2 linked regions of the Streptosporangium sp. NBC_01755 genome follow. The protein of the gene in region 2 interacts with the protein of the main gene of each other region in a pairwise test. Links are inferred from orthologs where the notes say so. Each region holds a gene or a part of one and is shown on either strand. Other genes may lie near its edges.

Evidence for each region.
Region 1: the proteins of OG884_RS09260 (region 2) and OG884_RS29025 interact in binary tests that used the Escherichia coli proteins (3 or more experiments, as listed by UniProt). The link is inferred for Streptosporangium sp. NBC_01755 from one-to-one orthologs.

Annotation. Positions count from the first base shown.
Region 1 is NZ_CP109131.1:6,090,344-6,105,031, forward strand. What follows is about bases 5,355-8,060. They hold OG884_RS29025 (sulfurtransferase TusA family protein), read right to left. Parts: upstream 6,990-8,060; coding sequence 6,720-6,989; downstream 5,355-6,719. Other genes in these bases: OG884_RS29015 (carbohydrate kinase family protein), read left to right, coding at 5,355-5,973; OG884_RS29020 (CBS domain-containing protein), read right to left, coding at 6,236-6,631; OG884_RS29030 (cysteine desulfurase family protein), read right to left, coding at 7,015-8,060. In the rest of the region: OG884_RS28990 (protein kinase domain-containing protein), read left to right, coding at 1-1,390; OG884_RS28995 (maleylpyruvate isomerase family mycothiol-dependent enzyme), read left to right, coding at 1,392-2,144; OG884_RS29000 (SIMPL domain-containing protein), read left to right, coding at 2,304-3,014; quinolinate synthase NadA, read right to left, coding at 3,119-4,273; OG884_RS29010 (HesB/IscA family protein), read left to right, coding at 4,484-4,837; more of OG884_RS29015, read left to right, coding at 4,987-5,354; more of OG884_RS29030, read right to left, coding at 8,061-8,151; ctaC (aa3-type cytochrome oxidase subunit II), read left to right, coding at 8,368-9,117; ctaD (aa3-type cytochrome oxidase subunit I), read left to right, coding at 9,114-10,775; OG884_RS29045 (cytochrome c oxidase subunit 4), read left to right, coding at 10,772-11,167; OG884_RS29050 (L,D-transpeptidase), read left to right, coding at 11,323-12,552; qcrB (cytochrome bc1 complex cytochrome b subunit), read right to left, coding at 12,829-14,475; qcrA (cytochrome bc1 complex Rieske iron-sulfur subunit), read right to left, coding at 14,472-14,688. UniProt on the Escherichia coli protein: Sulfur carrier protein involved in sulfur trafficking in the cell. Part of a sulfur-relay system required for 2-thiolation during synthesis of 2-thiouridine of the modified wobble base 5-methylaminomethyl-2-thiouridine (mnm(5)s(2)U) in tRNA.
Region 2 is NZ_CP109131.1:2,035,468-2,050,429, forward strand. Bases 4,101-7,080 are described here. They hold OG884_RS09260 (cysteine desulfurase family protein), read right to left. Parts: upstream 6,183-7,080; coding sequence 5,019-6,182; downstream 4,101-5,018. Other genes in these bases: mnmA (tRNA 2-thiouridine(34) synthase MnmA), read right to left, coding at 4,101-4,585; OG884_RS09255 (hypothetical protein), read left to right, coding at 4,645-4,920; OG884_RS09265 (TetR/AcrR family transcriptional regulator), read left to right, coding at 6,296-6,802; OG884_RS09270 (MFS transporter), read left to right, coding at 7,006-7,080. In the rest of the region: NAD-dependent DNA ligase LigA, read right to left, coding at 1-1,409; OG884_RS09240 (methionine synthase), read right to left, coding at 1,511-2,515; OG884_RS09245 (MBL fold metallo-hydrolase), read left to right, coding at 2,703-3,344; more of mnmA, read right to left, coding at 3,515-4,100; more of OG884_RS09270, read left to right, coding at 7,081-8,208; OG884_RS09275 (electron transfer flavoprotein subunit alpha/FixB family protein), read right to left, coding at 8,296-9,249; OG884_RS09280 (electron transfer flavoprotein subunit beta/FixA family protein), read right to left, coding at 9,268-10,047; OG884_RS09285 (serine/threonine-protein kinase), read right to left, coding at 10,469-11,710; OG884_RS09290 (serine/threonine-protein kinase), read right to left, coding at 11,774-13,819; OG884_RS09295 (serine/threonine protein kinase), read right to left, coding at 13,819-14,962. UniProt on the Escherichia coli protein: Master enzyme that delivers sulfur to a number of partners involved in Fe-S cluster assembly, tRNA modification or cofactor biosynthesis. Catalyzes the removal of elemental sulfur from cysteine to produce alanine.

The sequences.
Region 1 (14,688 bases), 4.1 Mb from region 2 along the record:
AGGCCCGGTGGGCTACCCCCAGCACTCCGAACCACGTGGCCACACGCAGCCGTCCGCGTCTCACGGCTACACGCAGCCGTCCGAGCCCCACGGTTACGCCCAGCCGTCCGCGTCTCACGGCTACGCTCAGGCCGGTCCCCATTCCCAACAAGGACAGGGATACCCGCAGCAGGGATTTCAGGGGCCCCCGGGGCCCCCGTCCTACGGCGGTCCCGCGACCTATCCCTCCCATGACGGCGCCCCGTACCGGAACCCCGGATCACCGGCGTATCCGGGACAGCAGCCTGTCTCCGCCCGGAGCGGGCGCGGGGTGTGGTTCGCGGTCGTCGGCGGCCTGCTGGCCACCGCCCTCGTGGCCGGGGGCGTCGTGCTGGCGGTGCGCAGCGGCACCACCGAGACGCCGGGCGACCCTCAGCCGGGTATCACCCAGGCCGGCGGCACAAAAAGTTCTCCCACTCCCGCCGTGACCCCGTCCCCCAACGCTCCCACGGTGCCGCAGGCGACCAGCAGGATCAAGCTGCCCGGCAGTTCGATCACGCTCCACGAGAGTCCCCAGGACCCGATCAAGCTGAGTTCCTACAGCCTCGACTGGGAGAAGACCCTCTACGTCAGGAAGTCCGGCACCGATCGGTTCGCCAAGAACGGCAAGTACTTCCATTACACGCTCAACGCCGCGGGTACCCAGGCGCTGGGCACCGACCGGATATACGACGCGCAGAGCTACTCGATCGTGTCGGTCATCGACCAGCGTTCCGGCGCGGCGACCAGGATCAGGATCACCAAGGCGCCGGTCTACCCGACGCTGCCGCAGTGGTCGCCGGACGGCAGACGCGGCCTGGTGACGCTTTACGAGGCCGTGGACGACACCAGCAAGGAGTACGGCTTCGCGATCATCGACGTCGCCACGAAGAAGGCCAGGATCGTCCGTGTGAAGGAGAAGGACGCGGGCAAGTGGAGCTACTTCTGGCGGGGCGACGGCCGCGCCGTCGGCACCTGGGCGCTCACCGGCAAGACCCAGCGCATCCGCTTCTACGACCTGCAGGGCACCGTGCTGCAGACCCTGCTGGACGTGGGAACCCCGATCACCGTCGAGGGTGACGACATCTCCCCGTCGGGATCGTCGCTGCTCACGTACTGTAAGGGGACCGAGAAGGAGATCTGCGTCTGGTCCACCGGCTCCGACGCCCCGGCGAAGGTCCGGATCCCATTCGAGACCGAGCGGCTCATCGGCTGGTACGACGACGAGCACATCGCGGGCTGGCGGCGCAAGGGGTCGGGCTACGAGGCCGTGGTGTTCGACTTCGCGGGGCGGCCGCAGCGGGTGCTGGCCACCACCACCGATGCCAAGGAGTACGAGAAGCAGTTCATGCGCTTCACGCGAGAGGGCTGACATGAGGGAATGGACCCACGCCGAGCACGCCTCGGCGGTCGCCGCGGAGGCTGCCCGGATGGTCGACGTCCTGGGGGAGCGGGACATGTCCGCTCCCGTGCCGACCTGTCCTGGCTGGGATCTGGCCGGGCTTGTCACCCACATCGGTGGCGTGCACCGGTGGGTGGCCGCCATGGTCCGCGACCTGGCCGAGCGGCGCTACAGTCGCCGCGAGACGGACACGGGCCTGCCGGCTGACGCGAGCGGCTCCCCCGCCTGGCTCGCCGAGGGGGCCACCCTGCTGTCCGAGGCGCTGCTGTCGCGCGACCCGCGGGCGCCGATGTGGTCCTGGGGCGCCGAGCAGCGGGTGGGGTTCTGGTCGAGGCGCATGCTCCACGAGACCCTGGTGCACCGGATGGACGCCGAGCTCGCACTGGGCGTCCCGGTCACGGTCGACGAGGAGACGGCGGCCGACGGGGTCGAGGAGTTCCTCGACGTCCTGCCGTACGCGCGGTGGAACCCGGGCGTGGCCGAGTTGAGGGGCGGAGGCGAGACGATCTCCCTGCAGGCCGACACCGGGGCCGGATGGGTGATCACTCTTGACCCCGACCGCTTCCATCACCGGCGGTCTCTGCGGCCGGGGAGCGTGACCGTACGTACCGCCACGTCGGCCGACCTGCTCCAGGTCGTGTGGGGGCGGCGCAGTGCCGACGACTACGCCGTCGAGGGCGACGAGGGGCTGTTGGGCTGGTGGCGGGAGCTCGCCAGGGTCTGACCGGCGGAAAGGGCGACGAGGGGCTGTTGGGCTGGTGGCGGGAGCTCGCCAGGGTCTGACCGGCGGAAGTTGAATACCCGCCCCGGGATTCGGCCAAGAAACAGCAGATCCCCGGGAGGGCTCGCCGCCGGGGCCGCCGCCCCGTGGTGCCATGCCCCTATGATCAAGATGTCTCAGGTGGTGGCCTCGACCGCGCTCGTCTCCATGAGCCTGTTCGGCGGTGCCGCGCTCGCGGACTCCGCGTCCTCCACGGTGGCGGTGGAGGGAGACCGGCCGCAGATCACGATCGTGGGTGAGGGACGCCTGTCCGTCACTCCCGACGTCATGAAGCTGGACGCCGGTGTCGAGGTGATTCGCCCCACCGCGGGAGAGGCGTTCACCGCCGCCCGCGCCGCCGCCGCCGCGCTGACGAAGGCGCTGCTCGCGGCCGGGATCGCGGCCAAGGACCTGCGGACCAACGAGCTGTCCCTGGGCCCCCAGTACAAGGACTACCCCACGATCTCCGGTTACCGGGCCGCGCAGGGCGTCGAGGCGGTGGTGCGTGACATCGACGCCGCGGACGACGTGGTCGACGCGGCGGTCGCGGCCGGCGAGGCGGTCCGGCTGGACAGCATCTCCTTCGAGGTCTCCGACAACCGCGCGCCGCTCAGGCTGGCGCGCGAGGCCGCCTTCAGGGACGCCAGGACCCGCGCCGCGCAGTACGCCAGGCTCGCGGGGCGCAGGCTCGGCCGCGCGCTGGAGATCAGCGAGGAGAACGTCACTCCGCCGCGGCCGTTCTTCGCCGCCGGTGCGATGGCGGACAAGGCGTCGATCAGCCCCGGACGCCAGGACATGTCGGTCAGTGTCAGGGTGGTCTACGAGCTGGATTAGGCCCCGCTCAGGCGGTGCTCCCCCGATCCCGGGTACGCGACAGGTTCCCGGCACGCGACGGGCCCCGGCGGGTCACCACCCACCGGGGCCCGTCCACCCCGCGGTCAGGGCAGCGCCAGCATCCGGTCCAGAGCGACCCCGGCCCAGTGGGCGGTGTCGTCGTCCACGGTGATCTGGTTGACGACCTGGCCGGCGGCGAGCGACTCCAGCGCCCACACCAGGTGCGGCAGGTCGATCCGGTTCATCGTCGAGCAGTAGCAGACGGTCCGGTCCAGGAACGTCACGTCCTTGTCGGGGAACATGGCGCCGAGCCGCTTGACCAGGTTCAGCTCGGTGCCCACCGCCCAGGAGGACCCGGCGGGAGCCTCCTCGATCTTCTTGATGATGTACTCGGTCGAACCGACATGATCGGCCTTGGTGACGACCTCGTGCCTGCACTCGGGGTGGACCAGCACGTTGACGCCGGGGATGCGCGCGCGGACGTCGTCCACGCACTCGGCGCTGAAGCGGCCGTGCACCGAGCAGTGCCCCTTCCACAGGATCATCTTGGCGCCCGCGAGCTGCTCCGCGGTCAGGCCTCCGTTCGGCCGGTGCGGGTTGTAGACGACGCACTCGCCTGGCGACAGGCCCATTTCCAGCACCGCGGTGTTGCGGCCCAGATGCTGGTCGGGAAGGAAGAGCACCTTCTCCCCGCGTGAGAAGGCCCACTCCAGGGCGCGCCTGGCGTTGGAGGAGGTGCAGACGGCGCCGCCGTTGCGCCCGCAGAAGGCCTTGATATCGGCGCTGGAGTTCATGTAGGTGACGGGGACGGTGATGTCGGCGATCCCGGCGTCCTCCAGCGCCTCCCAGCACTCCTCGACCTGGTCGAAGGTGGCCATGTCGGCCATCGAGCATCCGGCGGCGAGGTCTGGCAGCACCACCTTCTGGGAGTCGGAGGTGAGGATGTCGGCGGACTCGGCCATGAAGTGCACGCCGCAGAAGACGATGTACTCGGCGTCAGGCCGGGCCGCGGCCTCCTTGGCGAGCTTGAACGAGTCGCCGGTCACGTCGGCGAACTGGATGACCTCGTCGCGCTGGTAGTGGTGGCCCAGTACGAAGACCCTGTCACCGAGCGCCGCCTTCGCCTTCCTGGCGCGTTCCACCAGCGCCGGGTCGGACGCGGACGGCAGTTCGCCCGGGCAGTCGACACCGCGCTCGCTGTGCGGGTCGACGCCCCTGCCCAGGACGAAGAGCGGAAGCCCGGTCTCGGTGGTCGTCATGGCCACACCCCCTTATCGTCGAAGTGACGACTAATGATGACACACGTCATTGGGGCTTTATTCCAGGGGAGGGAGTTTTGTCCAAAGGAGGAGGCGTGTGTTGTCTCAGGAATGTGTACCGGGGGACGGGTGTTGGTAGCGTCTGAGAAGGACGTCAGAAACAGACAGCCGTTCCCGGGGAGCGGCTGACGCAGACGCGGGAGTCACCACATGTCGGTTGAGAGCAGCGAGACCACGGCGCAGGGCCTGATCCTCAGTTCCGCGGCCGCCGCGAAGGTCAAGAGCCTGCTGGAGCAGCAGGGCGAGGAAGGCCTCCAGCTGCGCGTGGCCGTGCAGCCCGGCGGCTGTTCCGGCCTGCGTTACCAGCTCTTCTTCGACGACCGTTCGATGGACGGTGACGTCGTCTCCGACTTCGACGGCGTGAGCGTGGTCACCGACCGGATGAGCGCGCCCTACCTCGTGGGTGCCACAGTCGACTTCGTCGACACGATCGAGAAGCAGGGCTTCACGATCGACAACCCGAACGCCACGGGTTCGTGCGCCTGCGGAGACTCGTTCAACTAGGGACTCGCTCGACCGGGCAAGACCGGGAAGGCCCCGCGTGGTGACATCCGTCACCGCGCGGGGCCTTCGCGCGCCCGCAAGGTCGCGTATTCTTGCGTGGCTCAATCGCCCACGTTCCCAGAGATGCTGACAACGAGGAGAAGAACCCCGTGCGCATCGCCGTCACCGGCTCAATCGCGACAGATCACCTGATGACCTTCCCGGGCCGCTTCGGCGACCAGCTCATCGCCGATCAGCTCCATCGGATTTCCCTGTCGTTTCTCGTGGACGACCTGCAGATCCGCCGTGGCGGCTGCGCGGCCAACATCGCCTTCGGCATGGGCTGTCTGGGTCTTCGCCCCGTCCTGGTCGGCGCGGTCGGTGCGGACTTCGCCGACTACCGCTCCTGGCTGGAGCGCCACGGAGTCGACTGCGACTCCGTCCACATCTCCGAGATGCACCACACCGCCCGTTTCCTGTGCACGACCGACGACGACCACAACCAGATCGCGTCGTTCTACACCGGCGCGATGGCCGAGGCCCGTCTCATCGAGCTCGGCCCGATCAGCCAGCGGCTCGGTGGCCTGGACCTGGTGCTGATCAGCCCCAACGACCCCGAGGCGATGCTCAGGCACACCACCGAGGCGCGTCAGCGCGCGATCCCGTTCGCCGCCGACCCCTCCCAGCAACTCGCGCGCATGCCCGGCGAGGAGATCCGCGAGCTGGTCGACGGTGCCGCCTACCTGTTCGGCAACGACTACGAGAAGGGCATGATCGAGCAGAAGACCGGCTGGACCGACGAGGAGATCCTCGACCGGGTCGGCGTCCGCGTCACCACGCTCGGCCCCAAGGGCGTCGTCATCGACCGCAAGGGCGAGCCGCCGCTGCACATCCCCCCGGCGCCCGAGCTCGGCAAGGCGGACCCCACAGGCGTGGGGGACGCCTTCAGGGCCGGTTTCCTGGCGGCCCTGGCCTGGGGCATGTCCCTGGAGCGCTGCGGCCAGGTCGGCAACCTCACCGCCACCCACGTGCTGGAGCGCGTCGGCGGTCAGGAGTACGAACTCGGCCAGAAGGTCTTCCTGGAGCGCTTCGCCGACGCCTACGGCGCCGACGCGGCGGCCGAGGTGGTCGGCTTCGTGAAGTGCCACCACGCCTGAATCACCGCGTCTGATATCACCACGCCTGAATCACCGCGTCTGAATCACCGCGTCTGATATCACCGCGTCTGAATCACCGCGTCTGATCCGGCACGCCTGATCCGGCGCCTGGACACCGGCCGGACGGCACCGGGCCCCGCTGGGCTCCGCCGGGATCACCGGTGGCCTGAACCACCGCTGGGCCGGCGGGTGAGCCACGCCCGGCTGAGGCCGCCCGACATCGGGAGACCTCAGCCGGGCGGGATTGCCGGTATGGCAGGTGTCAGACGCCCGCGTAGACGCGGTGCACGAACTCGGCGAGCTTGTCGTCGGGCAGATGCCTGGCCAGGTCGGCCTCGCTGATCATGCCGACGATGCGGCCGTCCTCGATCACCGGCAGCCGCCGTATCTGGTTCTGCTCCATCTTGGCCAGCGTCTCGTCGACGCTGGCGTCCGACGACACCCAGACCAGGCCGGTCGCCAGCTCACCGGCGGTGACCTTGGACGGGTCCATGCCGTGGGCCACGCACTTGACCACGATGTCGCGGTCGGTGATGATCCCCTTCAGCCGGTCGTCGCTGCCGCAGATGGGCAGTGCGCCCACATTCATGTCGCGCATCATCTGTGCGGCCCGGTCGAGCGTCTCGTGCGCCTCCACGCACCGGACTCCGGTATTCATCAGACTCCTGGCGGTCTCACCGCTCATGCTGTCCCCCCGAACCGTTTGGTGGATTTTCGGGGAGGGTCATACCCAGTTTCAGGACAAGTCAGTAGTTGCGGCGCACGTGGATGGACCAGCCGCGCTCGGGGAGCTCGTAGCTGGCCACGTGGCGGTGCGACTTCAGCCGGCACCAGGCCGGGATGTCGGTGAAGGCGGCGGGGTCGTCGGCGAGGACCGCGACGATCGCGTTGAGCGGCACGTGGTTGATCTGCTCGGCCAGCATGATGATGGGAATCGGGCACTTCTTGCCCAGCGCGTCGATGGTCAGTGCCGGGCTCTGGGCCGATCCCGCCGGGGTGGCCTGACTGGACGTCATGGAGTCTTCACTTCCCAAATATTGATCACAGTTTAACTCCCGCCTCCTCGCGGATCCTGCGCACCGTGCCGGGCAGGACGGCGAGGAAGCGGTCGACATCCGCCGCCGAGGTGCCTCGGGGCAGTGACACCCGTACGTTCCCGTGCGTGAGCACGCCCATGGCCTCCAGAACATGCGATGGACGAAGCGTACTCGCCGTGCAGGAACTGCCGGACGATACCGAGAATCCGGCCTTGTCGAGTTCGGTGAGCAGCGCCTCACCCTCCACGTAAAGACACGAAAAGGTGACGATGTGCGGCGCTCGCACGACCGGATCGCCGATGACCTCGACGTCGGAGACCAGCCGGGGCACCTCGCTCCTGACGCGGTCCACCAGCGCGGAGAGCCTGGCCGACTCCACGGCCGACTCGGCCACCGTGGCACGCAGCGCGGCGGCCGCCGCGACGATCGCCGGCACGTTCTCGAAACCGGGGACCCGGCGGCGCTCGCGGTCGTCCTCGGGCAGAGGGCTGCGCCACCGGGTGCCCTTGCGGACCACCAGCACGCCGACCCCCGCGGGGCCGCCCCACTTGTGCGCGCTCGCGGCCAGCACCGACCAGCCGCCGGGCAACGGCATCCGGCCCGCGGTCTGGGCGGCGTCCACCAGCAGCGGAACCCCCGCCTCGGCGCAGGCCGCCGCCACCTCGGCGACCGGCTGGACGGTCCCGACCTCGTGGTTGGCGCTCTGCAGGCAGGCCAGGGCGGTGCCCTCGGCGAGAACCGCCTCGCGGAAGGCGCCGGCCTCGACGGCGCCGGTGATGCCGACGCCGACCGTCTCGACCGAGCCGCCGTCGCGCTCGTGGATGCCGGCGGCGTGCAGCACGCTGGAGTGCTCCACGGCCGAGGTGACCAGGCGGCGGCCGCTCCTGCGGCGCCCGTGCAGGGTGCCGAGCACGCCCAGGTGCACCGCCTGGGTGCCCGAGGAGGTGAACGAGACCTCGTCGGGCCTGGCGCCCAGCGCCTCGGCGACCTCGGTCCTCGCCTGTTCCAGTAACATCCTTGCCCGGCGAGCGGAACCGTACAGCCTCGCGGGGTCGGCCCAGCCGACGTCGAGGGCCGCGATGAGAGCCTCCCGAGCCTGGGGGTGCAGCGGCTCAGTGGAGGCCGCGTCGAAGTACGCCACGCTCCAATCGTCGCACCACGCACGGTGCGGGCGGGGGCTGCGCGGGGGGGCGACGGTTGTCCGCGCTAATGTGTCCCCCAGCGTGAAGCTGTGAACTACAAATCTTGAACGTGAACAAACGACCGCCCAGGAGTGACTCCTGGGCTTCATCTGTGGGGTAGGCGATCCGTGAGTCCGACCCGCCGTTCCGCACGGCGTCCGTTGGCCCGCCGCCGGGTGCCACGCGCTGCCGCTCTGGCGCTGCTGCTGGTTTCCCTGACGGCGTGCAGTGCCGAAGAATGGTCCCGAGGCGGCTTGCCCGAGGGCGTCACCAAGCAGTCCGAATCCGTCCAGAGCCTGTGGAACGGATCGTGGATCGCCGCCCTCGCCACCGGTGTGGTCGTGTGGGGTCTGATCCTCTGGTCCGTCGCCTTCCACCGTAAGAAGAAGAACTCCACGGAGGAGCTGCCGCCTCAGGTGCGGTACAACCTGCCGATCGAGATCCTCTACACGGTGGTGCCGATCATCATGGTCGGCGTGTTCTTCTTCTTCACCGCGCGGGACCAGAACTACATCAACACCCTGTCCGGCAAGCCCGACGTGAAGGTCAAGGTCGAGGGCTTCCAGTGGAGCTGGCGCTTCACGACGGAGTACAACGGCAAGACCGTCCAGGTCGTGGGCCTGCCCGCGGCCGACTACACCAAGGGCCCCGAGCTGGTGCTGCCGGTCGAGAAGAACGTCGAGTTCGATCTCCACTCGCCGGACGTCATCCACTCCTTCTGGGTCCCGGCGTTCCACTTCAAGCGCGACGTGATCCCGGGTGTGACCAACAAGTTCGAGGTCCAGACGCTGAACAAGGCAGGCGTCTACGCCGGTCGCTGCGCCGAGCTCTGCGGTGTGGATCACAGCCGGATGCTCTTCTCGGTGAAGCTCGTGCCCCAGGCCGAGTTCGACCAGTACATCGCTAGCCAGGCGGGTGCCCAGTGACCGCACTTAACGAGCCCCTTGTCCTCTCCCCGGCGCCGACCCGTAAGGGCTCGGTCGTCGTCAAGTGGGCGACGTCCACCGATCACAAGATCATCGGACATCTCTACCTGATCACCTCGTTCGTCTTCTTCCTGATCGGCGGCGTCATGGCGCTGATCATGCGGGCGGAGCTGGCGCAGCCGGGCCTCCAGCTGACCACGAACGAGCAGTTCAACCAGCTGTTCACCATGCACGGCACCGTCATGCTGCTGATGTTCGCGACCCCGCTGTTCGCCGGGTTCGCCAACGAGCTGATGCCGCTGCAGATCGGCGCGCCCGATGTCGCCTTCCCGCGGCTGAACATGGTCAGCTACTGGCTCTTCACCTTCGGCAGCACCATCGCCCTGTCGGGCTTCCTCACCCCGGGCGGCGCGGCCAGCTTCGGCTGGTTCGCCTACACCCCGCTGTCGAACGCGATCAGCTCCCCGGGAATCGGCGGCGACCTGTGGATCGTCGGCCTGACCATCAGCGGTCTGGGCACGATCCTCGGCTCGGTGAACTTCATCACCACGATCGTGTGCATGCGCGCGCCCGGCATGACGATGTTCCGCCTGCCGATGTTCACCTGGAACGTGCTGCTCACCTCGATCCTGGTGCTGATGGCCTTCCCGGTGCTGGCCGCCGCGCTGCTGGCGCTGGAGTCCGACCGCAAGCTCGGTACGCACATCTTCGACCCCGCCACCGGCGGGGCACTGCTCTGGCAGCACCTGTTCTGGTTCTTCGGCCATCCCGAGGTCTACATCATCGCGCTGCCGTTCTTCGGCATCGTGACCGAGATCCTGCCCGTCTTCAGCCGCAAGCCGCTGTTCGGCTACATCGGCCTGGTGGCCGCGACCATCGCCATCGCGGGTCTGTCGATCACGGTGTGGGCGCACCACATGTTCGCCACCGGCCAGGTGCTGCTGCCGTTCTTCTCCTTCATGACGTTCCTCATCGCGGTGCCCACCGGGGTGAAGTTCTTCAACTGGATCGGCACCATGTGGCGCGGCCACCTGTCGTTCGAGTCGCCGATGCTGTTCTCGATCGGCTTCCTGGTGACCTTCCTGTTCGGTGGTCTGACCGGGGTCATTCTGGCCTCCCCGCCGTTGGACTTCCAGGTGTCCGACTCCTACTTCGTGGTCGCGCACTTCCACTACGTGGTGTTCGGCACCGTGGTGTTCGCGATGTTCGCCGGCTTCTACTTCTGGTGGCCCAAGTTCACCGGCAAGATGCTGAACGACAGGCTGGGCAAGATCCACTTCTGGACGCTGTTCGTCGGCTTCCACGCGACCTTCCTGGTCCAGCACTGGCTGGGCGCGCAGGGCTTCCCGCGCCGCTACGCCGACTACAGCCCGATCGACGGGTTCACCGACCTCAACATGGTCTCCTCGGTGGGCGCGTTCCTGCTGGGCGCCTCCACGCTGCCGTTCCTCTACAACGTGTGGAAGACCCACAAGACCGCACCCCAGGTCACCGTGGACGACCCGTGGGGCTACGGCAACTCCCTGGAATGGGCGACGTCCTGCCCGCCGCCGAGGCACAACTTCACCTCGCTGCCTCGCATCCGGTCCGAGCGCCCGGCGTTCGACCTCAAGTACCCGCACGCACCGGCCCCCCGTGAGCTGGAGGAGAACGAATGAAGGTCCAGGGCTGGTTGTTCATCCTCTGCGGCGTCTTCTTCGCCGCCGTGGACGTCGTCTACTGGTACTGGTCGAAGGAGCCGGTAGGCACGACGGCGATGGCCATCTCGGTGGGCTTCGCGCTCATGATCGGCTACTACCTGATGTACACGGCCCGCCGGATCGGCGATCAGCCGGAGGACGACAAGCAGGGCGAGATCAGCGAGGGTGCCGGAGAGCTCGGCTTCTTCAGCCCGCACAGCTGGTGGCCGCTCTTCGTCTGCCTGGCCGTCTCGCTCGCCGGGGTCGGCCTGGTCATCGGCTGGTGGCTGTTCCTGATCGGCGTGTTCGCGATCATCATGAGCATGATCGGTTTCGTTTTCGAGTACTACCGGGGCAACTTCTCGCACTGACCCCGCGTATCACCGCGAAAAGCGGGCCACGGAAAAACTTCCGTGGCCCGCTTTTTGGCGTTTATTTGGGGCTCAGGGTGGATGTCTTATGTGGTGGACCGCTTACTCCGGGTAATAACTGAATCAGTGGTTCAGTCCGGGACAGGGGAGTTCATGTGGGGCACGCGATCCGTGGTTCGAGCCAGGGAGCGGGACTGCTGGCCCTCGTGCTGGTGACGACCTCCTGCTCGACAAGCACAGCCGTACGCCAGGACCGGACGCCGCAGGCGTCCCAGCAGGCGGAGTCCGCCGCCGCCGTGGTCACCGTGGCACCGCTCAAGGGGGCCAGGGGAGTGCCCACGGACACCCCCGTCCTGGTCGCGGTGGAGGGCGGCACCCTGAAGTCGGTCACCGTCAGGGCCGTGAAGGGCGCCAAAGGCTCTCTGCCGGGCGTTCTCAGCGCCGACGGTACACAGTGGCGCAGCCGCGGTACGGCGGCTCCAGGAGCCTCCTACGAGGTCTCGGTGACGGCGGTCAATCCGGCGGGCGCCGTCACCGAGACGACCTCGTCCTTCTCCACGGTGAAGAGCCGCGAGACCTTCGCGATCGAGAGCCTCATGCCGGACCGGGACATGACCGGTCTGACCGTCGGCGTGGGCATGCCGGTGATGATCACTTTCGACCGTGCCGTCACCGACCGCGTCTCCGTCGAGCGCAACCTGTTCGTCCGTACCTCCAGGCCGGTCCTGGGGGCGTGGCACTGGTTCGACGACCGCAACGTTCACTTCCGCCCGAAGAACTTCTGGCCCTCGGGCACCAAGGTCAGGGTCGAGGCCCGGCTGGCAGGGGTGCGCGGTGGCGCCGGCCTGTACGGAGCGGCGAACCGGACGGTCAACTTCAAGGTCGGCCGCTCGCAGATCACCCGGGGCACCATCCCCTCCCACCACCTCACCGTGCGGCGCAACGGCAGGGTCGTCAGGGAGATGCCGATGAGCGCGGGCCAGGGCGGTGTCTGGAAGTACCACACGACCAGCGGCGTGCACCTGGCCATGTCCCGGGAGAACGTCACGGTGATGACCTCTCCGGGCATCGGGCCCGGCTCGCCCGGCTACTACCAGCTGACCGTCTACAACACGGTCCGCATCTCCAACAGCGGCGAGTACATCCACAGCGCCCCGTGGTCGGTCGGGTCCCAGGGCTACTCCAACGTCAGCCACGGCTGCGTCAACGTCAGCCCGAGCAACGCCAAGTGGTTCCTCGACAACACCCTGATCGGGGACCCGATCATCATCACCGGCTCGCCCCGCGCCCTGGAGCCCACCAACGGCTGGGGTCACTGGCAGGAGAGCTGGCGGGAATGGCTCAAGTGGAGCAGCCTCAAGCACTTCACCACCGACGACGTCTGAGTCCGCGGTGCTGTGGCGAGGCGCGGAGGTGCCCGCCCGGTCCCACTGAGGGCAGAGGGCGACGTGGTGCCGGCCAAAGGGAACGCGCGGGGCCGGGAGGCCAAGGCCCTCCTGAGGACCCCCGAGGACCCCCGACCCCCGAGGACCCCTGAGGGCCTCGGGAGGGCCTTCTGAGGCCGGGGTCGGTGCCTTTTCCCGGAAAGGGCGCGAAAAGACGTAGGGGCCCGGACACCGTGCGGTGTCCGGGCCCCTCGTGTGGCGTCAGCCGCGGGTGGGTCAGTGGGTCAGGGACTTGTCGTCTCCGCCCTGGCCGACCGCCGCGTGCTCATCGTGGCCCTCACCGTGGCCGTGGCCGTCGTCGAGCGGGATCTTCTCGCCGCCGTAGGCCGTGCTCATCTTGGCGCGAAGCTTGCCAAGCGGGCCGCGCATCGCCTTGGACGGGATGCCGTCGTCTCCGCCGCCGCCGGCGGTGATGACCGGGATCGGCTCCTTGCCCCGCATGTGGGCCTCGATGGCCTCGTTGGGCGGGACGTGGACCTCGATGTACTCGCCGTGCGGCAGTCGCTTGATCACGCCGGACTCCACGCCGTGGCCGATGATGGCCGCGTCGGCGCGCTGCAGGCCCAGGCAGACCCGGTAGGTGACGTAGTAGGCGATCGCCGGACCGACGAAGATCAGGACCCGGCCGACGTAGGTCGTCCAGTTCAGCGACACCTGGAAGAACGCGGCGATCTCGTCGTTGGCGCCGAGCAGCCACAGGACCCCGTAGAAGGTCATCGCGGAAATGCCGATCGAGGTGCGGTGCGGGTTGTTGCGGGGACGGTCCACGACGTGGTGCTCGCGGCGGTCTCCGGTGACCCACTGCTCGATGAACGGGTACAGCGCCAGGCCCGTCATGATGATGCCCATCGGCACCAGCGCCGGGATCAGCACGCTCATCGGCAGCGTGAAGCCCAGGACGTTGATCTCCCAGGCGGGCATCAGACGGAGCGCGCCTTCGAGGAAGCCCATGTAGAAGTCGGGCTGCGAGCCCGCCGAGATGTCGGCCGGGGTGTAGGGGCCGTACAGCCAGATCGGGTTGATCTGGGCGAAGGTGCCCAGCAGCGCGATGACCCCGAACGTGAACATGAAGTAGGCGCCGGCCTTGATCATGAAGGCCGGGTAGAACGGCGCGCCCACCACGTTCTCGTTCGTGCGGCCCTTGCCCGGCATCTGCGTGTGCTTCTGGACCCACATCAGGATCATGTGAGCCGAGATGAGCGCCAGCAGGATGCCCGGGATGAGCAGGATGTGCAGCGAGTAGAACCGGGAGACGATGTCCACGCCGGGGTACTCGCCGCCGAAGAGGAAGAACGTGATCCAGGTGCCGACCAGCGGCAGCGAGATCGCCACACCCTCGGTGATCCGCAGACCGGCGCCGGAGAGCAGGTCGTCGGGGAGGGAGTAGCCGGTCAGCCCCGCGGCCAGCGCCAGCGTCAGCAGCAGCACGCCGATCAGCCAGTTCAGCTCGCGCGGCTTGCGGTAGGCGCCGGTGAAGAACACCCGCAGCGCGTGCACCATCATGCCGCCGATGAACAGCAGCGCGGCCCAATGGTGCATCTGCCGCATCAGCAGACCGCCGCGCACGTCGAAGCTGATCGCCAGCGACGACGCGTACGCCTCGGACATCATGACGCCCTGCAGCGGGCCGTACGAGCCGGTGTACTCCACGTGGCCCATGCTGGGCTTGAAGAAGAACGTCAGGAACGTGCCGGTCAGCAGCAGGATGATGAACGAGTAGAGCGCGATCTCACCGAGCAGGAACGACCAGTGGTCGGGGAAGATCTTCCGCAGGTTCCGCCGCAGGAAGTTCCCCGCCCCGATGCGGTCGTCGACGAAGTTGCCCGCGCCCGCGATGGGCTTCGGAACGTCCTGGGTGCTCATGATTGGGCTCCCTTCTCACGGGCCTCGGCCTCGGCGTCGCCACGTTCCCAGAAACTGGGACCGACGGGGACGGGGAAGTCCGCCGTCGCCACGAGGTACCCCTCGTCGTCCACGGCGATCGGCAGCTGGGGCAGCGGCCGGGCCGCCGGACCGAAGATGACCTTGGCTCCGTCGGCGGCGTCGAAGGTCGACTGATGACACGGGCACAGGATG
Region 2 (14,962 bases):
AGCGCGGTGGCCGCCACGTAGCCCAGCCCCTCGACGTCGAAGGCCCTGCGTCCGGCCGCGAAGAAGACGCGCTCGCGGAGCTGGGCGGGACACGCCCTGGTGTTGGGGCAGCGCAGGTCGGCGTCGCCCTCGTTCTCGTACGCCAGCTCGGTGTCGCACTCCGGGCAGCGCTCCGGCATCACGAACGCCCGCTCGGTGCCGTCGCGCAGGTCGGCGACCGGGCCGACGATCTCGGGGATGACGTCGCCCGCCTTGCGCAGCACCACGGTGTCGCCGATCAGCACGCCCTTGCGCGCGACCTCGGAGGCGTTGTGCAGCGTGGCCCGCTCGACGGTGGAGCCCGCCACCACGATCGGCTCCATGACCCCGTACGGCGTGACCCTGCCGGTGCGGCCCACCGCGACCTGGATGTCGAGGAGCCTGGTGTTGACCTCCTCGGGCGGATACTTGTAGGCGATCGCCCAGCGGGGGGCCCGGCTGGTGGAGCCCAGGTTGTGCTGGAGCTCGATGCGGTCGACCTTGACCACGACGCCGTCGATCTCGTAGGCGGGGTCGTGGCGGTGCTCGCTGTAGAAGTCGATGAAGGCGTTGATGCCTTCGAGGTCGTCGACGACCCGGTAGAGGTCGCTGACCGGCAGGCCGAACGCGCCGAGCCGTTCGTAGATCTCCGACTGGGTGCGGGGCGCGGCGGCCCCCTCCCACCTGCCGATCCCGTGGACGATCATGTGCAACGGCCGCTGCGCGGTGATGCGCGGGTCCTTCTGCCGCAGGGAGCCCGCCGCGGAGTTGCGCGGGTTGGCGAACGGCGCCTTGCCCGCCTCGACCAGCTGCTCGTTGAGCTTCCTGAACTCCTCGACCGGGATGTAGACCTCGCCCCTGACCTCCACCACATCGGGCACGTCGTCGCCGGTCAGGCGGTGCGGCACGTTGACGATCGTGCGGACGTTGGCCGTCACGTCGTCACCGACGCGGCCGTCGCCCCTGGTGGCCCCCCTGGTCAGGCGGCCCTTCTGGTAGACCAGTGCGATCGCCAGACCGTCGATCTTCAGCTCGCACAGGTAGGGCGCGGGGTCACGCTCGGCCAGCCGCTCGGCCCTCGCCCGCCAGGAGGCGAGGTCGTCGGCGTTGAAAGCGTTGTCGAGGCTCTCCATCCGCTGCAGGTGCCTGACGGGATTGAAATCGCTGGAGATCGGCGCGCCGATCTTCTGGGTGGGAGAGTCGGGCGTGCGAAGGGTCGGACTCTCCTCCTCCAGCTCGCGCAGCTCGCGCATCCACCCGTCGTACTGGGCGTCGCTCACGGTGGGCGAGTCGAGCACGTGGTAACGCCAGTTGGCCTCCTCGACCAGCTCGGTCAGCTCCGCGTGCCGCTCCAACGCCCGCACCGGCACGCCCTCGACCTCAGCGCCCATCGCCCGCTTCCCCCCTCGTCGTCGGCCAAGCCAAACGTATCTTCAAGCACCGACAATCTGCGTCCTTCCTTACCCCGAGTTGAAGCCCCCAGAGGCCGGGATCACTCGCCGGGGTCGTCCTGCAGCACCCGGGCGGCCTTACGGCAGGTGGCCAGGGCCGCCCTGGCGTAGGCGGGTGAGGCCCCGGCCAGGCCGCAGGCGGGGGTGAGCACCACCTGCGAGGCCAGGGTCGCGGCGGGGAAGCCGAGGCGGCGCCAGAGCTCGACGGCCGGTCCGGCGACCACTCCGACGTCGGGGAGCCTCGCGTCCACGCCCGGCACGACACCGAGGAAGAGAGCCGTCCCCGCCTCGACGGTCTCGCCGATCGCGTCCTCGTCGCGCCTGTTCAACAGGTGGGCGTCGAGCGAGACGCCCGCCGCGCCCGCCGCGCGCAGGACTCGGAAGGGCACGGCCGAGGCACAGCAGTGCACGACGGTGAACGTCCCCGCGGGAAACACCGCCCCGAGCCGGTCCGCGGCGATCTGCCGGTCGACCGCGGCCAGCCGCCCGAAGCCCGAGGCGGTCGGCACCGTGCCCGTGAGGACGCCCGGCAACCCCGGCTCGTCGATCTGGACCACGATCTGCGAGGCTCCCGGCACCCTGCGGCGCACGTCGGCGACGTGCGCGGCGATCCCCTCCGTCAGGGACGCGACCAGGTCGCGCACCGCCCCCGGGTCGGCGAGCACCTTGTCGCCGTACCTGAGCTCGACCGCTCCGGCCAGCGTCCACGGCCCGCATACCTGGATCTTGAAGGGCCCCTCGTACCCCTGTGCCGCCTCCTCCAGCGTGTCGAGGTCACGGACGAGATGGTCGCGGGCGCGCTTGAAGTCGCGGCCCGGCCGGTCGGCGAACCGCCAGCCCGACGGCTGTACCTCCACCGGCATCTCCAGCAGGAGCGACGCGGTGCGCCCGATCATGTCGGCGCCGACGCCCCGGGCGGGCAGCTCCGGCAGGTACGGCAGCGCGGGCGACTCGCCGAGGACGACCCTGACCGCCTCGGCGTGCTCCTCCCCCGGATGCGACCCGATGCCGGTCGCGGTCGCCTCGCCCCATGGGTACTGGCTCAAGACTGCTCCTGGTTTCGCGTTGGGAGGCAGGCGGGACCCGCCCGCCCACGCCAGCTTATGACCGCCGGGTCACGCCTACCGCCCGGGGAATCCCGCCGCGCCGTGCCGGCACGCGATCAAGGGCGGGAGCGCGTGACGGCACCGCCCCCTCGCGGATCATGGTCCGACGCGCCCGTAGGGTGAAGGGATGAGACTCACGAAATTCGGACACGCGTGTGTCCGCCTGGAGAAGGACGGCTCCACTCTCGTGATCGATCCGGGCTCCTTCAGTGAGGAGTCCGCACTCGACGGGGCACAGACCGTGCTCATCACCCACGAGCACTTCGACCACGTGGAGGCGGACCGGCTGCGCCGGGCGGCCGAGGCCGACCCGTCCTTGGAGATCTGGACCAACGAGGGCGTGGCCGCCACGCTGACCGATGTCCCCGCGAAGATCCAGGTGGTACGGCACGGCGACGCGTTCGACACGGCCGGCTTCGGGGTGCGAGTCGTCGGCGAGTGGCACGCCCCCAACCACCCGGACCAGCCGATCGTGCGCAATGTCGGTTTCCTGGTGGACGAGGAGGTCTTCTACCCGGGGGACGCGTTCACCCCGCCGGGCGTCGAGGTGCCCACGCTCCTGGTGCCGACCAACGCGCCGTGGATGAAGGCGTCGGAGATGGTCGAGTACCTGCGCCAGGTCCGCCCGGCCAGGGCCTTCTCCACCCACGACGGCCTGCTCAACGACATCGGGCTCGGCCTGATCGACAGGTGGCTGGAGATGGAGTCGGGTAAGCAGCAGGCCGAGATGCGCCGTCTCAAGCCCGGCGAGTCGGTCACACTGCCCTGACCGGCCCGCCCGAGCCGGGAGTCGGCCTCACGCCCGGGTGGGACACACCCGGTGCGGGGACGCGCGACGCCGGCTCGGCCGTGCTCGCCAAACGCGGCCGTGCTCGCCAAACGCGGCCCGTACGGGGACACGACCGTCGAGGACGTGTTCGCGCGGCGGTGGGACGCGCACTACGAGGCCGAGGTGATGGTGGCCGAGCCGATCACGGTGTCGCCGAGGTAGAGCACCGCGGCCTGGCCCGCCGCGACCCCGGTGGCCGCGGTGTCCAGCGTGATGTGGACCTCCCCGCCGGAGAGCCGGGCACGGCAGCCGTACATCTCGCCGTGCGCGCGGAGCTGGACCGTGCAGGCCAGCGGCTCGCGCGGCTCGCCGGTCGGGCCGTTCCAGACCGGGCGCTCCGCGACGATGCCCGTGACCGCCAGGGACGAACGCGGGCCGACCGTGACCGTGTTGGAGACCGGCTCGATGGACAGCACGTAACGCGGGCGGCCGTCGGGGGCCGGGCGATCGATGCGCAGGCCCTTGCGCTGGCCGACCGTGAAGCCGTAGGCACCCTCGTGGCCGCCCACGACCTCACCGGACTCGTCGACGATCGGACCCGGTGCCGCGCCGAGACGGTCGGCCAGGAAGCCTCGGGTGTCGCCGTCGGCGATGAAGCAGATGTCGTGGCTGTCGGGTTTGTCGGCCACCATGAGCCCGCGCCGCGCGGCCTCCTCGCGGACCTGGGCCTTGGTGGAGTCGCCCAGTGGGAAGATCGCGTGACCGAGCTGCTCCCTGGTGAGCACACCCAGCACGTACGACTGGTCCTTGCCCGCATCGGGGCTGCGGCTCAGCACTCCGTCGGTGACGCGCGCGTGGTGCCCGGTGGCCACCGCGTCGAAGCCCAGCGCGAGGGCACGGTCCAGCACCGCCTCGAACTTGATCTTCTCGTTGCAGCGCAGGCACGGGTTGGGCGTGCGGCCGGCGGCGTACTCGCTGACGAAGTCCTCGACCACGTCGCGATGGAACCGCTCGGCCATGTCCCAGACGTAGAAGGGGATGCCGATCACGTCGGCGGCCCTGCGGGCGTCTCGCGAGTCCTCGACCGTGCAGCACCCGCGGGCGCCGGTCCGATAGGACTGAGGGTTGGCGGAAAGGGCGAGGTGGACACCGGTGACGTCATGGCCCGCCTCGGCGATGCGGGCGGCCGCCACGGCGGAGTCGACGCCGCCGGACATGGCGGCAAGCACACGAAGACTCATAACCCCTTGAGCGTACCCGCGTTGGCGGGCGCCCCGTCGGGCTGGGAGAATCCGGGGTCATGCGACTGTTCCGGCGGAAGAACGAGCCCGCCGCCGACCCTGCTGACGGTATCGGCGAGTTCCGGGCGTGGTGGGCGGAGGCGAGACCGGAACTGGACGCGATGGTCGCCGCCGGCGAGGCCGGGCGGCTGGCCGAGTGGATCGGGCCGGCCGTGCCGGCCGTCCACCCGTCACCGGTGTGGGAGATCGCCCCCGGCCTCGACGCCGACCGGGCCCTCGTGGTCACCTCGGCCGGCGACCCCGGCCGGATCGCCACCTCACCCTTCCTCACCTAGGAATCCCCGGCGCGAACCTGGGGCGGCGCGAACTCAGGGCGGCGCGAAGGGCACCTCACGCGATCAACTCAGGCCCGCGCGAAGAACGCCTCACGCGATCAACTCAGGCCCGCGCGGCGGGCGCGTTCGACGGCAAGACCGATGATCTCGGCCAGCCGGTCCACGTCGGCCTCGGTCGAGGTGTGGCCGAGGGAGAAGCGCAGCGATCCGCGCGCCCGGAACCCGTCGGCGCCCATCGCGAGCAGGACGTGGGAGGGCTGGGCGACCCCTGCCGAGCAGGCCGAGCCCGTCGAGCACTCCACGCCCTTGGCGTCCAGGAGCATGAGCAGCGCGTCGCCCTCGCAGCCGGGGAAGGAGAAGTGGGCATTGCCCGGGAGGCGGTTCACCGGGTCGCCGTTGAGGATCACGTCGGGCACCGCCTCGCGGACCCGGCGGATCAGGTCGTCGCGGAGCGCGACCAGCCGGGCCGAGGTCTCGGCCTGCCGGGCCACCGCGGCCCGCACGGCCATGGCGAAACCGGCGATGGCGGGGGCGTCGAGCGTGCCGGAGCGGACGTCACGCTCCTGGCCCCCCCCGTGCAGCACCGGCACCGGGTCGACGCCCCGGGCGAGCAGCAGCGCGCCGACGCCCATCGGGCCGCCGACCTTGTGACCGGAGAGCGTCAGCCCGTCGATCCCCGAGTCGGCGAAGAGCACGGGGAGCTGACCGACGGCCTGGACCGCGTCGGTGTGGAAGGGAACGCCGTGCTCACGGGCCACCTCGGCGAGCGCGTGGACGGGCTGGACGGTGCCGACCTCGTTGTTGGCCCACATGACGCTGACCAGGGCGACGCTGTCCGGGTCGCGCTCGATGGCCTCGCGCAGGGTCTGCGGGTGCACCCGGCCGAACTCGTCGACGTCGAGCAGTTCGACGGTCGCGCCCTGGTGATCGCTCAGCCAGTGCGCGGGGTCCAGGGCGGCGTGGTGCTCGACGGCGCTGATCAGGATCCTGTCCGCGCCCCCGACACGACGGGCCCAGTACAGGCCCTTGATGGCCAGATTGTCGGCCTCGGTGCCGCCCGCGGTGAAGACGACCTCGCTGGGGCGAGCGCCGAGCGCGGCGGCGATGGTCTCCCGCGACTCCTCCACGACCTGGCGGGTGCGGCGGCCGGCGGCGTGCAGCGAGGACGCGTTGCCGACCTGGCCCAGTTGGACTGTCATCGCCTCGATCGCCTCGGGAAGCATCGGCGTGGTCGCCGCATGATCGAGATAGGCGGACTTCACGGCCGCATCCCCTCCCCCAAACTCGCTGTCAACCTGCCAAGCGTATCCGTGCCCGCGAAGAGCATCATCCCCGGAGTTGACCACTAAACCGTCCAGACGGTACAGTAGCGGCCATGAGACGGGGCGAGCTGTTGGACGCGGCAGAGGATCTGCTCTCCGACCAGGGCTCCCAGGCGCTCACCCTGGCGACCGTCGCCGAGCGCGCCGGATGCAGCAAGGGCGGTCTGCTTTACCATTTCAGCACGAAGGAAGCCCTGATCAAGGGCATGGTCGAGCGGCTGATCGAGGAGTTCGACGAGCTCGTCGCCGCCCAGGGCCACGACACCTACACCAAGAACTACCTGGCAGCCACGTTCGCCGCCGTGCGGAGCGGCAGGCTGCGGCGCTGGGCCGTGGTGACCGGAGCCTCCGGCAACCTCTATCTTCTGGCACCGCTGCGGGTGGCGATGGCCCGCTGGCATCGCGAGGGGCTCGACAGCGAGCCCGACCCGGAGGCGGCGCAGATCGTGCGCCTCGCCTGTGAGGGACTGTGGGATGTGGCGAGCCACGACCCCGATCTCTATGACGACGAGCACTACGAGAAGCTGAAACGGCGTCTGCTGGCCCTGCTGCCCGCCTGACCCTGACACCTCTGACTTTTACACCTCTGCTGACTTTCACCCCTCTGCCCCTGGCACCCCTCACTCGCCCGCGCGCCTGATCGCGTGCCCGGCCAGGGACAACCCGTCACACAGATTGGTGGTCGCTTCCGCATGCGCGAAAGCGACCGCTTTCGGTGTGCCCGTTCACCGGTTTGTCAAAACATTTATTGAAGGGATTGAGCATGACCCGCGACCTGAGAACGGCTCGAATCGGGGCGGTTCTCACATTCGTGCTGGCCGGTCTGATGTGTGGATCGATGACCGTGCGCATTCCGGCGCTCTCCGACAAGCTCGGCCTGTCCGAGGCGTCGGTCGGCGTCACCCTCCTGGCGTGGGGGCTGGGAGCGCTCATCACCATGCAGTCGATGCGCGCCGTGATGGCGCGCTTCGGCAGCCGGAGCATCCTCCGGGTCGCAGCCCCCCTCACCGCGATCACCCTGGCCCTGCTGGCGGTGGCGCCGTCGTTCCCCCTGGCCGTGGCCGCGAGCGGCCTGTTCGGCATGGCGTTCGGCGCGGTGGACATCGCGATGAACGCGCAGGGATCGGCGGTCGAGCGCGCCTACGACCGCCCGCTGATGAACGGCATGCACGCCGGCTGGTGCGCCGGAGCGATCGGCGCGGGCCTGCTGGGCACCGCGGCGATCGCGGCGGGACTCTCGATCACCGCCCACCTGGCGCTGGTCGCCCTGCTCGCGCTTCCCGCCACGGTCCTTGTCAGCCGCACCTACCTGCCCGACCCGGCTGCCGTCGCCGAGCACGGGAAGGGCACCCCCGCGACTCCCCGCCTCCGGATGCCCCCGGTGGTCTACCTGCTCGGCGTGATCGCCTTCTGCGCGTTCATGGTGGAGGGCACGGTCGCCGACTGGAACGGCCTGTACCTGCGGGACGCTCTGGGCGCCCCGGAGGCGGTGGCCGCCCTGGGTTACCCGATCTTCGAGGCGGGCATGCTGGCCGGGCGCCTGGCCGGTGACCGTGTCCGGGCCCGCTTCGGCGCTCGCGGCATGATGGTCACCTCGGGCCTGGCCACCGCCGCGACCTTCGGCGTGGTCGTCACGGCCCCCACTGCGTCGGTCGCCCTCTCGGCCATGCTGTTCGTGGGCGTCGCCGTGGCGACGGTCTCGCCGATGGCCATGTCCCTGGCGGGCGAGGCGACCGGCAGCCCCGGGCCCGCCATCGCCCAGACCGGTGCGATGGGCTACGCGGGACTGCTGCTGGGCCCGGTGATCATCGGTTTCCTCTCCGATCTGGCCACGCTCAGGACGAGCCTCGGCATCGCCGTGGTGCTCGGCGTCCTGATCGCCGCGGTCGCGCTGTTCCTGCCCCGCCACCGCGCGGCGGCCGGCCCCGCGGAGACCGCCAGGCGAGAGCTCTCGATCGCGGCCTGACCCCGGAACGCGAGACGGCACCGCACATGTCGTGCGGTGCCGTCTCGCGTTCGCATCACCCCGCGCGTACGCCGTGACCCTGCCGGGTCATTTCCGCTTGGTGACCTCCTGGGTCAGCTGCGGGACCACCTCGTGCAGGTCGCCCACGACGCCGAAGTCGGCGAGCTCGAAGATCGGCGCCTCGGGGTCCTTGTTGATCGCGACGATCGTCTTGGCGGTCTGCATGCCGGCCCGGTGCTGGATGGCACCGGAGATGCCCGCCGCGATGTAGAGCTGCGGCGAGACGGTCTTGCCGGTCTGGCCGACCTGGAACTGGTGCGGGTACCAGCCGGCGTCGGTGGCGGCGCGGGACGCGCCGACGGCCGCGCCAAGCGAGTCGGCCAGCTCCTCGATGATCGAGAACTTGTCGGCCGAGCCGACGCCCCGGCCACCGGAGACCACGATCGCGGCCTCGGTGAGCTCCGGGCGCGCGCCCTTCTCCTGCTTGACCCGCTCCACGATCCTGGCGCCCTTGGCGGCGTCGGACACGGTGAAGGAGACCCGCTCCTCGGCTCCCGCGCCCGCGGCGGCCTCGACCGGCGTCGAGTTGGGGCGTACCGCGACGATCGGGGTGCCCTTGGTCACGCGCGACCGGACGTTGACGCCGCCGCCGAAGATGGACTGGTCGGCGACCAGGCCGTCCTCGATGCCCACGACGTCGGTCAGCACACCGGAGTCGATCTTGATCGCGAGGCGACCGGCGATCTCCTTGGCCTCGGCCGTCGCGGCGACGAGCACCGCGGCCGGGGACCGCTCGGCCACGAGGTGGGCCAGCAGCTCCGCCTTGGGGGCGACGACGTAGTCGCTGACCTCGGCGGAGTCGGCCACGTAGATCTTCTCCGCGCCGTACTCGGCCAGCTTGGCCGCCGCCTCGGGAGAGTATCCCGCGCCCGTCCAGACGGCCGCGGGGGCGCCCAGCTTCCTGGCGAGCGTCAGCAGCTCAAGGGTGACCTTTTTGACCTGGCCCTCGACGTGCTCGACCAGAACGAGAATCTCAGACATTTCCAGCTACCCCCGCTCTCAGACGAACTTCTTCGACGCGAGGAAGTCGGCGGCCTTCACGCCACCGTCACCCTCGTCCTTGACCACCGTGCCCGCCGCGCGCGGCGGGGCGGCCGCGAAGTCGACGACCTCGCTCCAGGAGTTGGCCAGGCCCACCTGGGAGGCGTCGATCTCGGCGTCGGCGACGCCGAGCTTCTCGACCGGCTTCTTCTTGGCGGCCATGATGCCCTTGAAAGACGGGTAACGCGGCTCGTTGATCTTCTCGACCACGGAGACGACGGCGGGCAGCGAGGCCTCGACCCTGTCGTACCCGTAGTCGGTGACGCGCTGAATGGAGATGGCGCCCTTGTCGATCTGGACCTGGTTGGCGAAGGTGAGCTGCGGCACGCCGAGGCGCTCGGCCAGCATGGCGGCGAGGACGCCGGTGCGGGCGTCCGTCGACTCCGAACCGAGCACGACCAGATCGAAACCGATCTTCTTGAGGGTCTGTGCCAGGGCGTGGGAGGTGCCCAGCGCGTCCGAGCCGTGCAGTGCGTCGTCCACCAGGTGGACAGCCTTGTCCGCGCCCATGGCCAGGGCCTTGCGAATGGTGTCACTCGCCTTGGCGGGACCCATGGTGAGAACGGTCACCTCACCGCCATGAGCCTCCTTCAGGCGCAGCGCCTCCTCGACCGCGTATTCGCACAACTCGTTGATGACGCCGTCGGCGGCGTCGCGATCGAGCGTCTTGTCATCGGACTTCAGCTTGCGCTCGGTCGCCGTGTCGGGGACCTGCTTCACGCAGACGACGATATTCATGGCTGGTGGCCGACCTCCCGTGGTCGCTTACGCCACCGCGTCACTGCGGTTGGCGCCGGATACTCGGTGCGCACATGTGTGGCACGTGCACGCTTTGCCAAGACTGCCAGGTGCCCGAGAGCGACGTGGCAGCGGGTAGCCGGGTTGGTACACGCCCACCCCGACCCCAAGACTATGTTACTTATCAGTAGCTTAGCGGCAAATCATCAGACGGGACGGCTCGCGACCGGACGGTCCGGAGTCTCCCCGGAGGATCCCCCCACCACCATACCGAACTATATTCCGGTACTTGTGTGCGGGTCCCGCGCTCCGGAAACACGTCCCGAGGCCCGTCAGGATCCCTGCGGCCTGGCGTGTGGGGGGTATCCCGGTGACGGCTGACCGAAAACGCGTCCCGGGGACCGGCCGGCCCCCTGCCCGCTCAGCCGGCCACCAGGATCGCGACCAGGACGAAGACGACGGTGCCCAGCGCGAGCGCCAGGGTGATCGTGCTGAAGAACGTGCTGAGGGCCAGCCCCAGCGCGACGGCCCCGGCGCCCGCGGACAGATCGAGGATCGTGCGCCCGCGGTCCCGGCGGGCGAACAGCGCGATGCCCGCGTCGACGAGCATCGCCGAGCCGTACCCGGTCAGCAACAGCAGCGCCACCTCGGGCAGCGGTTCCCTGGCGGTCGCGGCCGTCAGCGAGACGAGCAGGCCGGTGCCGACGACCCAGCGGCGGTGCAGCACGATCCTGCGACGCTCGTGGGCCTCCTCCGGCGTGAGCCTGCCCTTCTGCGGGCGGGGGCGGCGATCGCCTGGCCGCCACTCCCGGGTGGTGAGGCCGTGCATCCCGCTCTCCAGCACGGCACGGGGCCGCGGCGGCCCCACGACGGGGTCCGCACCCAGCCGTGCCAGCAGCGCACCCGCGTCCGGCCGGGCGGCGGGGTCGCGCAGCAGGCACTCCCGCAGCAGCGGCTCCAGGTGGCCGGGGACACCTTCGAGGTCGGGAGGGTGATGAACGACGCGGTAGCCGATCGCCGACGCCGGGCCCGTGCCGTAGGGGTGCCGCGCGGTGGACGCGTACGCCAGCGTCGCCCCAAAGGCGAAGACGTCGGCCTCGGCACCGGACCCGGTGCCCTCAAGCACCTCGGGCGCCAGGTAGCCGGGCGTGCCGAGCACCGCCCCCGAGGCGGTGACCGAGGGCGAGTCGAGCGCGTAGGCGATGCCGAAGTCGATGACGACCGGCTCGCCCTCGGCCAGGATCACGTTCGCGGGCTTGAGATCGCGGTGCACCACCCCCACCGCGTGCACGGCCGCCACGGCCTCGGCCAGGCCGCGCGCCAGCCGCAGGAGATCGTCGCCTGTGACCGGCCCCTCGGCGGCGACCACCTCACCGAGCGGGCGTCCCTGCACGTAGCGGGTCACCAGGTAGGGGCGGTCTCCCTCAAGGGAGGCGTCCAGGACCTCGGCGACGTGCGCGCCCTGGACCAGCCGCATGGTCTCCACCTCGCGGGCCAGCCTGGTCAGTGCCGTCGCGTCGGCCGCGACGTGGGGATGCAGGATCTTGACCGCCACCGTGCGCCCCTGGGGATCCAGCGCCAGGTGGACCTCGCCGAAACCTCCGGCCCCCAGTCTCGACAGCAGGCGGTAGGGGCCAAGACGTTCACCGTCCGGCGCGACCATGCGACTCCTCCCGGTGGGTCCTCTCCATTGTTCTCCACAGGCCCGCCTCCGTCGGCGAGATCGTCACTTCCAGAACGTCAGGAACCCGAGGCCGAGACTTGTCATCAGGTCGCTGAAGAGGCCGCCGACGATGTCGAGCGCGCCCATCGCGCCCTCGTTCGCCGACTGCCGCCACTGCGCCGTGAGATCGTTGACGACATCGGTCGGCTGCTGCCACGGGGAGAAGGAGGGGGTCACGCTCAACGCGGCCATCACCGCGAAGAACGCCAGCGTGCCCAGGATGATCGTGGTCACCATGCCCGCGCCGGGGCTCCGGATGACCCCGCTCAGTGCGCGGGCGACGGCCTTGCGCGGTTTGCCGCCGCCGGGAAGGATGAACAGCCCTGCCGCGAAGGCACCGGCCGCGTAGGCGGCCGCGTGGTTCTTGTTCATGTCGCCGGCGTAGACCAGGAGCCCCCACACGCACATGCCGAACATGGCGGAGAGCAGCGAGGTGACCAGCGTCGCGAACGTGGCCCTGATCAGCGCCCATGGGGTGCCGAGCACCGCGAGCAGGGGATCGGTGGCGCTGCTGCCCCTGATGGAGCGGCGCTGGACCAGGTCCCCGAAGAGGTACTCCCCCACCCGCAGGCAGAGCGCCGCGGCCAGCGCGAACACGCTCACCACCACCGGCAGCACGCAGGCCACCGCCACGAGGATCGTCAGCAGCAGCAGCGCGGCCAGCGGGTGGCCGGCGCGGTAGCGCTCCTGAGGCGGGGTCCTGGGCGCGGACCGTTCCTGAGGCGGGGTGTGCGGCCGTGCCTGGACCGGCGGCGGGGTCCTGGGCGCGGACCGCTCCTGCGGCGGGGTGTGCGGCCGTGCCTGGACCGGCGGCGGGTAGGGCCGCGCCTGGCCACTCGGCGGCGGCGCCGGGTATCCGGCCACCCGCTGGTCGGGGTAGGGCGGCGGCGCCGCGCCCCTGGCCTGCGCCGGAGGCGACGCGGGGACATAGGGCGGCGGCTGGGGGGCCGGGACGTACGGCGGCGGAGCCGCCGCGCCGGACGCCTGGCCCGGCTCCTGCCTCGGCCTGCGCTCGCGCCGCTCCGGCTCCTGCCTCGGAGAGCGGGCGCGCCGCTCCGGCTTGGCGTACTCGACCGGCGGGAGCAGGTCGGAGTAGCCGTCGTCCTGCGGCAGGACACGGGTGCCGCTCGGCGGGGGCGGGGGCGGCGGGCTCTGGCCGTCCAGGACACGGGTGCCGTCGGTGTTGAGGATCTTCGTACCGCCGTCGAGGACGGAGGTGGGCGGCGTCTCGTGGAAGGTCGCCACCGTCGGGTCGAGGGCGCGGGCCATCCGGTGCAGCTCCGTCGCGGACGGCCGGGCGACGGGGTCGATGGCCAGCGCGCGCTTGAGCCAGCCTCGCAGCCACGCGGGGGCCTTGTCGACGTTTGCCCGGCCCTCCATGATGTTGAAGCAGACGACCTCGAAGCTACCCGTGCCGAACGGCGGCTTGCCGGTCGCACCGAAGAAGACCGTCGAGGCCAGCGCGTGCACATCGGCCGCCTGGGTGATCTCGGAATCGCGGATGATCTCCGGGGCGAGGTAGCCGGGGGTGCCGACGAACATGCCGGTCTGGGTCAGCCTGGTCGCGTTGACCAGGTGCGCGATACCGAAGTCGATGACCAGCGGGTCACCATTGACGATCATCACGTTGGACGGCTTGAAGTCGCGGTGGATGACGTCGGCGGCGTGGATGGCCACCAGTGCCGCGCACATGCCCTGAGCCAGCCGGATGACCTGGTCGGCGGGGAGCGGGCCGTCCTGCAGGACGGTCTCCTCCAGCGTGCGCCCGGGCGCGAACCGGGTCACGATGTAGGGCTGCTTGGCGGTCAACTCGGCGTCGAGCACCTCGGCGACATGCGGGCTGCGCACCCGCCGCATGGTCTCCACCTCGCGGGTGAGCCGGTCGCGGGCCTTGAGGTCGGCCGCCACATGCGGATGCAGGACCTTGACGGCCACCTCGCGTCCGTCCTCGTCGACCCCGAGGTGGACGACGCCCATGCCGCCCTCGCCGATCTTCCTGAGCAGCCGGTACGGGCCCAGCCTCTCGTGCGCCCGCGTGTCCCCCGTCATCACGCCGCCTTCTCTCGTAGGTCTCTCAGTTCGTCCACCACCGTTCCGACGTCGACCGGCGTCCACACCGCCGGCCGTGCCCTGTCTCCCACGGTGCCGATCGCCAGGAAGACCATCAGCGCCGCCACCGCGCCCAGCGCCGCGGCGGCGATCATGGCCGCACCGCGTGATGGCAGCAATGATGCCAGCGTACGTCGCATCTGGCGGCTGGGGCCTTCCACGCCGGGGCCGGCGCAGACGGTCCAGAGCGCGACGGCCGCGCCCCAGCTCAGCGTGTTGGTGACGGGCATGCTCCCGACCAGCACGGCGAGCAGGAGCGTCACCGGCAGGCCGAGGATCAGCGCGTACGGCACCAGGGCGACGGTGATGCCGATCGACTTCAGGAGCGCGGCAGGCCGGCCGAGCACCCGGAGGACGTCGGTGGCCGCCTCACCGGCGGTCCTGCGGGCGTTGAGGGCGGGCTGTGCGATGTCGGCGGCGCGCAGCAGGATCGCCACCGGGATGGCCACCGCGGCGACGATCAGCGGAGCGATGACCGCCGCGATCGTCATGATGACCAGCATCAGCACGCTGACCACCCCGTACGCCTTGGAGCGCTGCAATGCGTGTCCCGGCCGCTGCCCGGGGTGGAGCGGCGAGGGGGGTTGCTGGGCCTGCTGGGGGTACTGCTGGGCCTGCTGAGGGTGCGGGTAGGGGTGGTAGGGCGGGGGTGCGGGGGGGCGGACGTGCGGGGTCTGCTGCTGGTCGAACGGGTCCTGCCGCTGCGGGTAGGGCTGCGGGGTGCCCGCCTGCGGCGCCCGGCCCTGCTGCCCCTGGTAACCGTGCCGGCCCGGCTGGTTCTGCTGACCGTACTGGCCCGGCTGATTTTGGTGACCAGGCCGGCCCGGCTGGTTTTGGTGACCAGGCTGGTTTTGGTGACCAGGCCGGCCCGGCTGGCTCTGCTGACCAGGCTGGCCCGGCCGGCCCGGCTGGTTTTGGTGACCAGGCTGGTTTTGGTGACCAGGCTGGTTTTGATGACCAGGCTGGCCCGGCTGGTTGGTGTACTGACGGATGTACTCCTGCAGATCCTGAGGGCGGACCCGCTGGGTGGGGATGTCCCCGTCGGAGGCGGGCGCGGTGAAGCCCTGGTCGTTGACCCGCGCC